2 regions of the Pseudomonas zhanjiangensis genome follow, and region 1 is predicted to be linked to the other one. Evidence: predicted binding sites of a transcription regulator. Region 1 holds the regulator's gene; the other holds the start of a gene.
The links. The regulator FliA, encoded in region 1, starts transcription of late flagellar genes. The targets are predictions, from matches to a motif close to CTAAAGTTTNNNNNNNNNNNGCCGNTAA.
Positions count from the first base shown of each region.

Region 2: a site for FliA is predicted at 4,843-4,870, ahead of AB5S05_RS22310 (methyl-accepting chemotaxis protein). Genes of this name have one in related genera too.

Region 1 covers NZ_JBFTEG010000010.1:33,101-40,427, reverse strand. Annotated here, with positions in the region: gene flhA (flagellar biosynthesis protein FlhA) at 1-128, shown strand, start outside; gene flhF (flagellar biosynthesis GTPase FlhF) at 144-1,445, shown strand; gene fleN (flagellar synthesis regulator FleN) at 1,561-2,391, shown strand; gene fliA (RNA polymerase sigma factor FliA) at 2,388-3,134, shown strand; gene AB5S05_RS13340 (chemotaxis response regulator CheY) at 3,227-3,601, shown strand; gene AB5S05_RS13335 (protein phosphatase CheZ) at 3,621-4,409, shown strand; gene AB5S05_RS13330 (chemotaxis protein CheA) at 4,420-6,597, shown strand; gene AB5S05_RS13325 (protein-glutamate methylesterase/protein-glutamine glutaminase) at 6,641-7,327, shown strand, end outside.
Region 2 covers NZ_JBFTEG010000014.1:74,720-82,046, reverse strand. Annotated here, with positions in the region: gene nuoL (NADH-quinone oxidoreductase subunit L) at 1-1,598, shown strand, start outside; gene nuoM (NADH-quinone oxidoreductase subunit M) at 1,624-3,156, shown strand; gene nuoN (NADH-quinone oxidoreductase subunit NuoN) at 3,161-4,624, shown strand; gene AB5S05_RS22310 (methyl-accepting chemotaxis protein) at 4,906-7,050, shown strand; gene AB5S05_RS16740 (hypothetical protein) at 7,052-7,207, shown strand; gene AB5S05_RS16735 (transglutaminase-like cysteine peptidase) at 7,278-7,327, opposite strand, start outside.

The DNA of each region.
Region 1 (7,327 bases):
CCGGTCCGGTCCGGGCGATGCTCTCGCGGTTCGCGCGGCTGGCGGTGCCGAGTATGCACGTGCTGGCTTACCAGGAAATTCCGGATAACAAGCAGGTCACCATCGTCGCGACGGTGGGGCAGAACTAACCGAGGTCACAGGCCATGCAGGTCAAACGCTTTTTCGCCGCCGATATGCGTCAAGCCATGAAGCTGGTTCGCGATGAGCTGGGCGCGGATGCCTCGATCATCGGCAATCGTCGGGTTGCCGGCGGTGTCGAGCTGACCGCGGCGCTGGACTACCAGATTCCTGCCGCACCTGCTCGCCAGGCAAACCCGGCGCTGGAGGCCGAGCTGCGCAAGACCCAGTCGCGGATCGCCTCGGCCCAGGCGGAGCTGGCCACCCGCGGCCAGGCCGATGCCGGCAAGGATCGCCAGCTTTTTGGCGGGATGCCCGAGGTGCCCGCCGATAAGCCGAGTGTCACCCCGCTGGCGGCGCCGGTACAGCCGGTCGTGGCCGGTGATCAGCGCGCACTGGAGGCCATGCGTTTCGAGCTGAACGGCCTGCGTGAACTGATCGAAGTGCAGTTGGGCTCGATCGCCTGGGGGCAGATGCAGGACCGCCGTCCCAAGCAGGCCAATCTGTGGCGTCGCCTGCAGCGCATGGGTCTGCCGGGCGAGCTGTCGCGGGTCCTGCTCGAGCGGGTGGCCAATGTCGCCGAACCGCGTCAGGCCTGGCGCATGCTCCTGGCCCATCTGGCCCACGCTATTCAGACGCCCAAGCAGGAACCGCTGGAAGAGGGCGGGGTGATCGCCCTGGTCGGCCCGGCTGGCATGGGCAAGACAACCACCCTGGCCAAGCTGGCGGCGCGCTACGTGCTCAAGTACGGCGCGCAGAACATCGCCCTGGTGAGCATGGACAGCTACCGCATCGGCGCCCAGGAACAACTGAAGACCCTGGGCCGCATCCTCAATGTCTCGGTCACTGCGGTCGATCCGGGCGAGTCGCTGACCCAGGCCCTGGCGCCGCTGGCACGCAAGCGGGTGGTGCTGATCGACACCGCCGGCCTGCCGGCCAGTGATCCGGCGCTGCGCATGCAGCTCGAGGCGCTGGCCAGTCGCGGCATCAAGGCTCGCAACTACCTGGTATTGGCCGCTACCAGCCAGAGCCAGGTGCTCAAGGCGGCGTATCATAGCTACAAGCGCTGTGGGCTCTCCGGCTGCATCCTCAGCAAGTTGGACGAGGCGACCAGCCTCGGCGAGGTTTTAGGTCTGGCTATTGGCCAGCGTCTGCCGGTAGCCTATCTCACCGATGGGCCGCGGATTCCCGACGACCTGCAGGTGCCGCGTAGCCACCAGTTGGTCAGTCGTGCGGTCGGTTTGCAGAGCGCCGAGGACCCGAGTGAAGAGGCCATGGTTGAGATGTTCGCCGGTCTCTATCAACATCCGGCGCGACGCGCCGGCTAATGGCTGCTGCGGCAGTGGTATTGCGACGTGGGGCAGTGCTTGGCAGGGCGAATATCGGCCCGGCGCAACCAGCCTCAGGGTTCCAGTCTAACGTCAGACAAGGTGTGTAGATAACATGGGTATGCATCCCGTACAGGTGATTGCGGTGACCGGCGGCAAGGGCGGCGTCGGCAAGACCAATGTCTCGGTGAATCTGGCGTTGGCGCTGGCCGACCTCGGGCGGCGGGTGATGTTGATGGATGCCGACCTCGGGCTGGCCAACATCGATGTGCTGCTGGGGCTGACGGCCAAGCGCACGCTGGCCGATGTTATCAGCGGCGAATGCGACCTGCGTGACGTGCTGCTGCAGGGGCCGGGCGGCGTGCGTATCGTGCCGGCCGCCTCGGGCACCCAGAGCATGGTCCAGCTGACGCCGATGCAGCACGCCGGCCTGATCCAGGCGTTCAGCGAGATCAGCGATAACCTCGATGTGCTGATCGTCGATACCGCGGCCGGCATCGGCGACTCGGTGGTCAGTTTCGTCCGTGCCGCCCAGGAAGTGCTGGTGGTGGTGTGCGACGAACCGACCTCGATCACCGATGCCTACGCGCTGATCAAGTTGCTCAATCGCGACTTCGGCATGAACCGCTTCCGCGTCCTGGCGAACATGGCCCATAGCCCGCAGGAAGGCCGCAATCTGTTTGCTAAGCTGACCAAGGTGACCGACCGTTTCCTCGACGTGGCGCTGCAGTACGTAGGCGCGGTGCCTTATGACGAGTCGGTGCGCAAGGCCGTGCAGAAGCAGCGTGCGGTCTATGAGGCGTTTCCCCGGTCCAAGTGCGCCCTGGCATTCAAGGCGATCGCGCAGAAGGTCGACGCCTGGCCGTTACCGGCCAACCCCCGTGGCCACCTGGAATTCTTCGTCGAGCGTCTGGTTCATCAGCCAGCCGCGGACGCCGCCGTATGACAGCAGCCCCTGGACTCCGTATGTACAGCAAGGCGCAGGCACAAGACTCCCAATACCAGCTGATCGAGCGCTATGCGCCCCTGGTCAAGCGTATCGCCTATCACCTGCTGGGGCGCTTGCCGGCCAGCGTGCAGGTCGATGACCTGATTCAATCCGGGATGATCGGCCTGCTCGAAGCCGCGAAGAAGTATGACGTGAGCAAGGGGGCAAGCTTCGAAACCTTTGCCGGTATTCGCATTCGCGGTTCGATGCTCGATGAGGTGCGTAAAGGTGACTGGGCGCCGCGTTCGGTGCATCGAAACAGCCGCATGGTCAGTGACGCCATTCGGGTAATTGAGTCCAGAACCGGGCGTGACGCTAAAGATCACGAGGTTGCGGCCGAACTCCAATTGAGTCTGGAGGATTACTACGGCATTCTTGGCGACACTTTGGGCAGCCGCCTGTTCAGCTTCGACGACCTGTTGCAGGACGGCGAGCATGGTGGCCTGCATGAAGACGCCAGCTCCACGCATTCAGAACCCTCGCGAGACCTGGAAGACGAACGCTTCCAAGGCGCGCTGGCCGACGCCATCGCCAACTTGCCCGAGCGTGAGCGCCTGGTGTTATCGCTGTATTACGATGAAGAGCTGAATCTCAAGGAAATTGGCGAAGTCCTGGGTGTGAGTGAGTCGCGTGTCAGCCAGTTGCATAGTCAGTGCGCGGCGCGTCTGCGGGCGCGGCTGAGCGAGTGGCGCGCGCGCTAGACAGTTGGATTAGCAGGCCGGTTTCACGATTAAGGGCGTACCCAGGAACTGGGTGCGTTTGGGACTGTACGGAGGTCGACTTGGACAAAAATATGAAAATCCTCATCGTTGATGATTTTTCAACGATGCGACGGATCATCAAGAATCTCTTGCGTGACTTGGGTTTCACCAATACCGCAGAAGCCGACGATGGTGTCACCGCGTTGCCGATGCTGCAGAGTGGCAGCTTCGACTTTCTGGTGACCGACTGGAACATGCCCGGTATGACCGGTATCGACCTGTTGCGTGCCGTACGTGCCGATGAGCGCCTCAAGCATCTACCGGTATTGATGGTCACTGCCGAAGCCAAGCGGGATCAGATCATCGAGGCCGCTCAGGCCGGGGTGAATGGTTATGTAGTCAAACCGTTCACAGCCCAGGTGCTGAAAGAAAAGATCGAGAAGATCTTTGAGCGGGTCAACGGCTGATGTCTGCCGCGAGGGCGCTATGGAACACGATGATTCGCAAAGGGACGACCTTGAGTCGACCCTGAAACTCAATGCTCGCCAACTGGTCGACAGCCTGGAAAACGGCAAGTTCGGTGAAGCGGTCCAACTGATCAACGATCTCAATAAATTGCGCGACCGTGGCCTGTACCACGAAGTCGGCAAATTGACGCGGGAGTTGCACAACGCCATCGTCAACTTCCAGCTCGACCCGCGGGTACCCCACGCCAAGGAAGTGTCGCAGATCGCCGATGCGACCGAGCGTCTGAACTACGTGGTGACGATGACCGAGAATGCGGCCAATCGCACCATGGACCTGGTCGAAGAGAGTGCCCCGCTGGTCAACGACCTGGCCAGCGAGGCGCAGAGCCTGAGCGCCGAGTGGGCGCGTTTCATGCGTCGCGAGATAGGCGCAGATGGCTTTCGCGAGCTGGCCAAGCGGATCGAATTGTTCCTCGCCCGGAGCGAGCGCGACAGCGCCAAGCTGTCCGGCCATCTCAACGATATTCTGCTCGCCCAGGATTACCAGGACCTGACCGGCCAGGTGATCAAACGGGTCACGCAACTGGTCACCGAGGTGGAGAGCAATCTGCTCAAGCTGGTGCTGATGGCCAGCCAGGTGGACCGTTTCGCCGGCATCGAGCACGATCACGAACAATTGCGCGCCGAACAAAAACAACAAAAAGAACCTTCCCACGGTGAAGGTCCGCAGATTCATGCCGATAAGCGTGATGACGTCGCATCCAGTCAGGATGATGTCGACGATCTGCTATCCAGCCTAGGATTTTAGGAGCACGTCTATGAGCTTCGGCGCCGATGAAGAGATCCTCCAGGATTTCCTGGTAGAGGCCGGCGAAATTCTTGAGCAATTGTCCGAGCAGTTGGTTGAGCTTGAAAGCCGGCCGGACGATATGAACCTGCTCAATGCGATTTTCCGTGGTTTTCACACCGTCAAGGGCGGGGCGGGATTTCTTCAGCTCAATGAGTTGGTGGAGTGCTGTCATATTGCCGAGAACGTCTTCGACATCCTGCGCAAGGGTGAGCGGCGCGTCGACTCGGAGTTGATGGACGTGGTGCTCGAGGCGCTCGATGCGGTCAATGGCATGTTCGGCGAGGTGCGTGAGCGCGTCGAGCCGACGGCGGCCACTCCCGAGCTGCTGGCGGCCCTGGCGCGTCTGGCCGAGCCCGCCGGGCAGGCAACCGAGGCGGCGCCGACTGTCGCCGCGGTCGAGGTCCAGGCGCCGGCGTCCGGCGACATCACCGACAGTGAGTTCGAGCAGTTGCTCGACGCGCTCGACGCACCGGTGGCGACCGTGGCCGATGCCGCGGGCGCCAGCGACGACATTACCGACGATGAATTCGAGTCGCTGCTCGATCAGCTGCATGGCAAGGGCCAGGCGCCCAAGGTGGTCAGCGCCCAGGTCGAGCTGAGCGCTGCCGCGCCCGCCGCTGGCGATGAAATCACCGACGACGAATTCGAGGCCTTGCTCGATCAGCTGCATGGCAAGGGGCAGTTCAGCCCGCCTGTCGAGGTTTCCGCACCGGTGCCTGCGCCCGCCCAGCAAGCCGCCGCGGCGAGCGCTGCTGGCGACGAGATCAGCGACGACGAATTCGAGGCGTTGCTCGACCAGCTGCATGGCAAGGGCAAGTTCAGCGAGCCTGCAGCGCCGGCCAACGCCGTCGCGGCGGCCACGCCGGTAGCCAAGCCTGCGGCCGCGCCTGCTCCGGCGAAAGCCGCCGCCACGCCGGCCGCCAAGGCCGAGCCGGCCAAGGCATCGCCCGCCGCGGAGAAAACTCCGCCGGCCAGCGAAGCGGAGACCACGGTGCGGGTCGACACCGCGCGCCTGGACGAGATCATGAACATGGTCGGCGAGCTGGTGCTGGTGCGTAACCGCTTGGTGCGCCTGGGCTCGAACAGTGGCGACGAGGCCATGGCCAAGGCCGTGTCCAACCTCGATGTGGTCACCGCCGACCTGCAGACGGCCGTGATGAAGACCCGCATGCAGCCGATCAAGAAGGTCTTCGGGCGTTTCCCGCGGCTGGTTCGCGACCTGGCGCGCAACCTGAAGAAAGAGATCAACCTGGAGCTGGTGGGCGAGGAGACCGATCTCGACAAGAACCTGGTCGAGGCGCTGGCCGATCCCCTGGTGCACCTGGTGCGCAACGCCGTCGACCATGGCATCGAAACCCCCGAGGAGCGCGAGGCCAGCGGCAAGTCGCGTGGCGGCAAGGTGGTGCTGTCGGCCGAGCAGGAGGGCGACCACATCCTGCTGTCGATCTCCGACGACGGCAAGGGCATGGACGCCGATGTATTGCGCGCCAAGGCGGTGGAGAAGGGCCTGCTGGACAAGGACGCGGCCGACCGCCTGAACGAGTTCGAGTGCTACAACCTGATCTTCGCGCCCGGCTTCTCGACCAAGACCGAGATCTCCGACGTGTCCGGCCGCGGAGTTGGCATGGATGTGGTGAAGACCAAGATTTCCCAGCTCAATGGCACGGTCAACGTGTTTTCGGTTAAGGGCCAGGGCTCGAAGATCGTGATCAAGGTGCCGCTGACCCTGGCGATCATGCCGACCCTGATGGTGATGCTGGCCAACCAGGCGTTCGCCTTCCCGCTGGTCAACGTCAACGAGATCTTCCACCTCGACCTGTCGCGCACCAACGTGGTCGACGGGCAGGAGGTGGTGATAGTGCGCGACAAGGCCCTGCCGCTGTTCTATCTCAAGCGCTGGCTGATCAGCAGCGCCGTTCATGAAGAGCAGGGCGAGGGGCATGTGGTGATTCTGACTGTGGGCAACCAGCGCATCGGCTTCGTCGTCGATCAGTTGGTCGGCCAGGAAGAGGTGGTTATCAAGCCGCTGGGCAAGATGCTGCAGGGCACGCCGGGAATGTCTGGCGCCACCATCACCGGCGATGGGCGTATCGCCCTGATTCTCGATGTGCCGAGCATGCTCAAGCGCTACGCGCGGCGCATCTGATTGTTTGCGGTGCCGGCTGCGGCCGGGCCGTTTGGGAGTGTGTATGGTTGTTAAGGTGTTGGTCGTGGACGACTCCGGCTTTTTCCGCCGGCGCGTGTCGGAAATTCTGTCTGCCGACTCGAATATCCAGGTGGTCGGCACCGCGACCAATGGGCGCGAGGCAATCGATCAGGCGCTGGCGCTGAAGCCGGATGTGATCACCATGGACTACGAGATGCCGATGATGGATGGCATCACGGCCGTGCGTAACATCATGCAGCGTTGCCCGACCCCGGTGTTGATGTTCTCGTCGCTGACCCACGAGGGCGCGCGCGTGACTCTCGATGCCCTCGACGCGGGGGCAGTCGACTTCCTGCCGAAGAATTTCGAGGACATCTCGCGCAATCCGGAGAAGGTCAAGCAGCTGTTGTGCGAGAAGGTGCACAGCATCGCCCGCAGCAACAGGCGCGGTCTGGGCTCGCTGGCGGCCGCCGCACCTGTGGCGAGCGCCAGCCCGCCGGGAAAGCCGGCGGCGGTCCCTAGCCTCGCTCGCCCGAGTGCCAGCGTGTCCGCGCCGGCGCCGAGTTCTGCGCCGGCTGGTGGCGCCGCGGTCAAGCGCAAAGCCTACCGGCTGGTGGCCATCGGCACCTCGACCGGCGGCCCGGTGGCGCTGCAGCGCGTGCTGACCCAGCTGCCCGCCAACTTTCCCGCGCCTATCGTGTTGATCCAGCATATGCCTGCCGCCTTTACC
Region 2 (7,327 bases), on a different contig from region 1:
ATGGCCTGTCGCTGACCATGCTCGGGGTGGTCAGCGGGGTTGGTCTGCTCATCCACCTGTTCGCCTCCTGGTACATGCGCGGCGAAGAGGGCTATTCCCGTTTCTTCGCCTACATGAACCTGTTCGTGGCCAGCATGCTGCTGCTGGTGCTCGGCGATAACCTGCTGCTGCTGTACTTCGGCTGGGAAGGCGTGGGCCTGTGCAGCTACCTGCTGATCGGTTTCTACTACCGCACCTCGAGCAACGGTGCGGCGGCCCTCAAGGCATTCATCGTCACCCGCGTCGGCGACGTTTTCATGGCCCTGGGCCTGTTCATCCTGTTTCATGCCTTCGCCACCCTGAATATCCAGGCGCTGCTGACCCTGGCGCCGCAGCGCTTCGAAAGCGGCGATCCGTTGCTGACCGCCGCCACCCTTCTGCTGCTCGGCGGCGCCGTGGGCAAGTCGGCGCAGCTGCCGTTGCAGACCTGGCTGGCCGACGCCATGGCCGGTCCGACCCCGGTCTCGGCGCTGATCCACGCGGCGACCATGGTCACCGCCGGGGTCTACCTGATCGCTCGCTGCCACGGCCTGTTCAGCCTGACCCCCCTCACCCTGGAGCTGGTCGGAGTGGTCGGCGCCCTGACCCTGCTGCTGGCCGGCTTCGCCGCTTTGGTGCAGACAGACATCAAGCGCATCCTCGCCTACTCGACCATGAGCCAGATCGGCTACATGTTCCTGGCCCTGGGCGTCGGCGCCTGGCAAGGCGCGATCTTCCATCTGATGACCCACGCCTTCTTCAAGGCGCTGCTGTTCCTCACCGCCGGCGCGGTGATAGTCGCCTGCCACCACGAGCAGAACATCTTCAGGATGGGCGGCCTGCGTAAACCGCTGCCGCTTGCCTATGCCTGCTTCCTGGTCGGCGGCTCGGCGCTGGCCGCATTGCCACTGGTCAGCGCCGGCTTCTACTCCAAGGACGAGATTCTCTGGGAGGCCTACGCCAGTGGTCATCAGCTGCTGCTGCTGGCCGGACTGATAGGAGCGCTGCTCACCTCGCTCTACACCTTCCGCCTGATTTTCATCACCTTTCACGGTCCGGCACAGAACCAGGCCCATGCTGGCAAGGGCCTGGCCTACTGGCTGCCGCTGGCGCTGCTGCTGGTGCTGTCGACCTTCGTCGGCGCGCTCATCCAGCCACCACTGGCCGGCGTACTGCCCGACAGCGTCGGCCATGCCGGCGGAGCGGCCAAACACAACCTGGAGATACTCTCCGGGCTGATCGCGGTAATCGGCATCGGCCTGGCCGCCGTGCTCTTCCTCGGCCGCCGCGATGCCGTGCGCCGGCTGTCGCTGACGGCGCCGGGGCGCTTCTTCGGCGCCTGGTGGTTTGCCGCCTGGGGCTTCGACTGGCTGTACGACAAGCTGTTCGTGCGGCCCTACCTGCTGGCCTGCCGCCTGCTCGGGCGTGATCCTTTCGACCGCAGCATCGGCCTGTTGCCGCGCCTGGCCCGTGGGTTGCACTTGCTGCTCAGTCGCAGTCAGACCGGCCAGCTACGCTGGTATGCGGTGTCCCTGGTCGGCGGAGCCGTGCTGCTGCTCGGCGTATTGAAGGTGGTCTGATGAAGCAAGCAAGGAGCACGACACCGTGATTCTGCCCTGGCTGGTCCTGATTCCCTTTATCGGTGGTCTGCTCTGCTGGGTGGCCGAGCACTACAGCAGCAGCCTGCCGCGCTGGCTGGGGCTGCTGACCATGGGCCTGGAACTGCTGCTCGGTCTCTGGCTGTGGCACCAGGGCGACTTCCAGCTGGCACCCGCTGCCGGCAGTCCGCCGGCCTGGGAGCTGGAGTTCAAGTACATCTGGATCCAACGCTTCGGCATCAGCATCCACCTCGCCCTGGATGGCCTGTCGCTGCTGATGATCCTGCTCACCGGCCTGCTCGGCCTGCTCTCGGTACTCTGCTCCTGGCAGGAGATCCAGAAGCACGTCGGTTTCTTCCACCTCAACCTGATGTGGATTCTCGGCGGCGTGGTCGGGGTGTTCCTGGCCCTGGACCTGTTCCTGTTCTTCTTCTTCTGGGAAATGATGCTGGTGCCGATGTACTTCCTCATCGCCCTGTGGGGGCACAGCGCGGCGGACGGCAGAACCTCGCGCATCAACGCCGCCACCAAGTTCTTCATCTACACCCAGGCCAGCGGCCTGATCATGCTGGTGGCGATCCTCGGTCTGGTGTTCGTCAACTTCCACAACTCGGGCGAGCTGACCTTCGACTACGCCAAACTGCTACAGGCGCGCCTGGCGCCGTCGGTGGAGTACATCCTGATGCTGGGTTTCTTCGTCGCCTTCGCGGTGAAGCTGCCCGTGGTGCCGGTGCACTCCTGGTTGCCGGATGCCCACGCCCAAGCGCCGACCGCAGGCTCGGTGGACCTGGCCGGCATCCTGCTGAAGACCGCGGCCTATGGTCTACTGCGCTTCGCCGTACCGCTGTTCCCCAACGCCTCGGCCGAGTTCGCGCCCATCGCCATGGGCCTGGGCGTGCTCGGCATCATCTATGGTGCATTGCTGGCCTTCGCGCAGACCGACATCAAGCGCCTGGTCGCCTACACCAGCGTGTCGCACATGGGCTTCGTGCTGGTCGGCATCTACTCCGGCAGCCAGATCGCCCTGCAGGGCGTGGTCATCCAGATGCTCGCCCACGGGCTGTCCGCCGCCGCCCTGTTCATCCTCTGCGGGCAGCTCTACGAGCGTCTGCACACCCGCGACCTGCGCGAGATGGGCGGCCTATGGGGGCGCCTCAACTACCTGCCCGGGGTGATGCTGTTCTTCGCCGCCGCCTCCCTGGGTTTGCCTGGCACCGGCAACTTCCTCGGCGAGTTCCTGATCCTGCTCGGCACCTTCAAGGTGGCCCCGCTGATCGCCGTGCTGGCCAGTGTCGGCCTGGTGCTGGCCTCGGTGTACTCGTTGATCATGATCCAGCGCGCCTTCTACGGCCCGGCCAAGGCCGATGGCGTGCTGCCGGGCCTGGACCGCCGCGAACAGGCCATGGTGCTCAGCCTGATCGGCCTGCTGGTGTTGCTGGGCATCTACCCGCAGCCGGTGCTGGACACCTCGCTGGCCAGCATGGACGGCGTCCAGCAGTGGCTGGCGGCGGCCTTTTCCCAACTGATCTCGGCCCGGTAGTGTTATGGACCTGACAGCGCACCATTTCATCGTCCTCTTACCCCTGCTGCTGACCTGCGCCACGGCGGTGCTGGTCATGCTCGGCATCGCCTGGCAGCGCAACCATAGTCAGAGTTACCTGCTCTCGGTACTCGGCCTTGGCGCCGCCTTGCTGTCCTTGCCGGCGGCCTTGCACAGCTCGCCGCAGAGCGTCACCGCGCTGCTGACCGTGGACCGTTTCGCCTGCTTCTACATGGCCCTGATACTGCTGGCGAGCATCGCCTGCGTGACCCTGGCCCACGCCTATCTCGGCGAACAGCAAGGCAAGGGCTATCCCGGCAACCGCGAGGAGCTCTATCTGCTGATGCTGCTGGCCACCGCCGGCGGCCTGGTGTTGGTCAGCACCCAGCACCTGGCCGGCCTGTTCATCGGCCTGGAGCTGCTGTCGGTGCCGACCTACGGACTGGTGGCCTATGCCTTCTTCAACAGGCGCTCGCTGGAAGGCGGGATCAAGCACATGGTGCTGTCGGTCGCCGGCTCGGCGTTTCTGCTGTTCGGTATCGCCCTGCTCTACGCCGACACGGGCAGCCTGAGCTTCGCCGGGGTGGGCGACAGATTCATGGCCGATGCGCATCCTGCTGCACTGATTCAACTGGGCATGGGCATGCTCCTGGTTGGCCTGGCCTTCAAGCTGTCGCTGGTGCCGTTCCACCTGTGGACGCCGGATGTCTACGAAGGGGCGCCGGCGCCGGCGGCGGCCTTTCTCGCCACGGCCAGCAAGGTGGCGGTGTTTGCCGTGCTGCTGCGGCTGTTCCAGTTCCTGCCAGCCGCCTCGACGCCTGCGCTGCACCACCTGCTGGCGATCATCGCGGTCGCCTCTATCCTGGTCGGCAACCTGCTGGCACTGCTGCAGAACAACCTCAAGCGCCTGCTCGGCTATTCCTCGATCGCCCACTTCGGCTACCTGGTGATTGCCCTGGTGGCCAGTCAGGGCCTGGCAGTCGAGGCCGTCAGCGTCTACCTGGCGACCTATGTGCTGACCACCCTCGGCGCCTTCGGCGTGATCACCCTGATGTCGACTCCCTACAGCGGACGCGATTGCGATGCGCTCTACGAGTACCGCGGGCTGTTCTGGCGCCGCCCCTACCTGACCGCGGTACTCACCGTGATGATGCTGTCGCTGGCCGGGATTCCGCTGACCGCCGGTTTCATCGGCAAGTTCTACATCATCGCCGTGGGCGTGCAGGCCGAACTCTGGTGGCTGCTCGGCGCCCTGGTGCTGGGCAGCGCGATCGGCGTGTTCTATTACCTGCGGGTGATGGTCACCCTGTTCATGGTCGAGCCCAACCTGCGCCGGCATGACGCGCCGTTCGACTGGGGCCAGCGGGCCGGTGGGGTGATGCTGCTGGTGGTGGCGATTCTGGCCTTCGTGCTCGGCATCTACCCGCAACCACTGCTGGCGATGCTCAGCAGCGTCAACCTCGGCTGAACCAGCCCGGCTGGCTGCCAAACAATTTTCCGAACAGCGGTTGCCGGCCGCCCCCACGCCAGGGCCGCGGCCCAGAAAGAATGCGCATCTCCAACCGCATGGACCAGGTCTGTCACAACCGGCCCGTGCGATATTTCGATCACCCGTGCATAATCCACATCCACTTGCCGTTCGAGAGCCCTGGCTCTCGCGCCATCGCCCCCCGGCAGAGCAATTCCATCAAGAAATCCCGGCGCGCGCCGATAGGGACCATTAGCCGTGCATCGAAGTAAGGAGCGCCCATGCTGTTCAGCCGCCTTTCCATCCAGTGGAAAATCACCCTGCTCGCCGGCCTGTGCCTGTTGGCCATCGTCACCCTGCTGGTCGGCGCCTCGCTGTACCAGTCGACCCGCAGCGCCGAGCTGGTGCGCAGCTCGAGCAGCAGCATGCTGGCCGATAGCGCCAAGCTGCGCCTGCAGGCACGCGCCGAATTGCAGGCGATCCGCATCCAGCGCTACTTCATGGACGCCTACCAGTACGGCAAGGGCTTCTCCCGGCAGATCCTGTTCCTGCGCGATCAGGCCGAGAAGCGTTTTCTCGACGCCTTCGACCTGCGCGAAGACCTGACCCGCCAGGTACGCAGCAGCCTGGAAGCCAATCCATCGCTGCTCGGCCTGTACCTGGTGTTCGAGCCCAACGCCCTGGACGGCAAGGATGAGCTGTTTACCGAACAGGCCGAGCTGGGCAGCAATGAGCAGGGCCGCTTCGCCCTGTACTGGTCGCAGGCCAGACCCGGTGAGCTGGAGGCCGAGGCCCTGCCCGAGTCGATGCTCGGCGACACCAAAACCGGGCCCAGCGGCGATCCCTACAACGCCTGGTACACCTGCCCACGCGACGGCCGCCAGGCCTGCGTGCTGGAACCCTACTTCGACGAAGTCGCCGGTCAGCAGGTATTGATGACCAGCATCGCCTTCCCGCTCGAACTCAATGGCAAGGTAATAGGCGTGATGGGCGTGGACATTCGCCTGGAAAACCTGCAGCAGCTAAGCGTGCAAGCCAACCGCGACCTCTACGACGGCGCGGGGCACGTCAGCATCTTCAGCCCGGCGGCGCTGCTGGCCGGGCACAGCCGTGATGCCGGCCTGCTCAGCGGCTCGGTAGACAAGGCCTTCGCCGAGCATGCCAGCATGTTGCGCCCCCTGATCGGCAGTGGCGAGGCTGCGGTGCTGCAACACGGCGAGATGCTGCGCGTATTGCAGCCGTTCAAGCCCATCCCCGAGGCCAAACCCTGGAGCGTGCTGCTGGAAGTACCCGAGCAAGTCCTGCTGGGACCGTCCATCGCCCTGGAAAGCCAGCTCGACCAGCGGCGCACCGCCGACAGCGTCATGGCGCTGTCGATTGGCCTGGCGGCGGTGATCGCCGGCCTGCTGCTGATGTGGCTGACCGCCCGCGGGGTGACCCGACCGATTCTCGGCGTGGCCGCCATGCTCAAGGACATCGCCAGCGGCGAAGGCGACCTGACCCGCCGCCTGGACTACGCCAAGACCGACGAGCTCGGCGAGCTGGCCGGTTGGTTCAATCGCCTGCTCGACAAGTTGCAACCGGTCATTGCCGACGTCAAACGCAGCGTGCAGGACGCCCGCGGCACCGCCGACCAGTCGGCGGCCATTGCCAGCCAGACCAGCGCCGGCATGCAACAGCAATTCCGCGAGGTCGACCAGGTGGCCACCGCCTTCCAGGAGATGAGCGCCACCGCCCATGACGTCGCCCACAACGCCGCTCAGGCCGCCGAGGCGGCGCGTAGTGCCGACCAGGCCAGTCGCGAGGGCCTCGGGGTGATCGACCAGACCACCAGCAGTATCGAGTCACTGGCCAGGCAGATGGACCGGGCCATGCAGGAGGTCGAGGGCCTGGCCGGCAGCAGCGAGCAGATCGGCTCGGTGCTGGAGGTAATCCGTGCCATTGCCGAGCAGACCAACCTGCTGGCGCTCAACGCGGCCATCGAGGCAGCCCGCGCCGGCGAGGCGGGACGCGGCTTTGCCGTGGTCGCCGACGAGGTGCGCAACCTGGCCAAGCGCACCCAGGATTCGGTGGAAGAGATCCGTCAGGTCATCGAGGGCCTGCAGCACGGCACCCGCGAGGTGGTCAGCAGCATGCAGACCAGCCAGCGCCAGGCCCAAGGCAGCGTCGAGCAGGTCGAACAGGCGGTCGCCGCCTTGCAACGCATCAGCCAGGCGGTCGGGGTGATCACCGACATGAACCTGCAGATCGCCAGCGCGGCCGAGGAACAGAGCTCGGTGGCCGAGGAGATCAACCGCAACGTCGCCTCGATCCGTGATGTCACCGAGTCGATCTCCAGCCAGGCCGACGAGTCGGCCCAGGTCAGCCAGGACCTCAACCGCCTGGCCAACCACCAGCAGAGCCTGATGGACCAGTTTCGCGTCTGAATTGGGCCAGGCTACATCTCTTGCCGCGCAGGCTGGTCATCGCTGGCCTGCGCGCATCGACTACGACCTGGAAATCCTCGAGCAGTATGCCCGGGCCCTGAAACCGCTACGCGAGCGCATCGACCTGAGCATTTCGGCCTTCGCCAATGGCATGTAATGGCCGTCGGACCGCAGGCACCTCGTCGATGCTGACGCAACCGGACCAAAGCGGGACACTAACGACTGAATCAGCCCTGGTTGGGCATGAAGCCATCCTTGCTTAGCCGGCTCAGCAGTT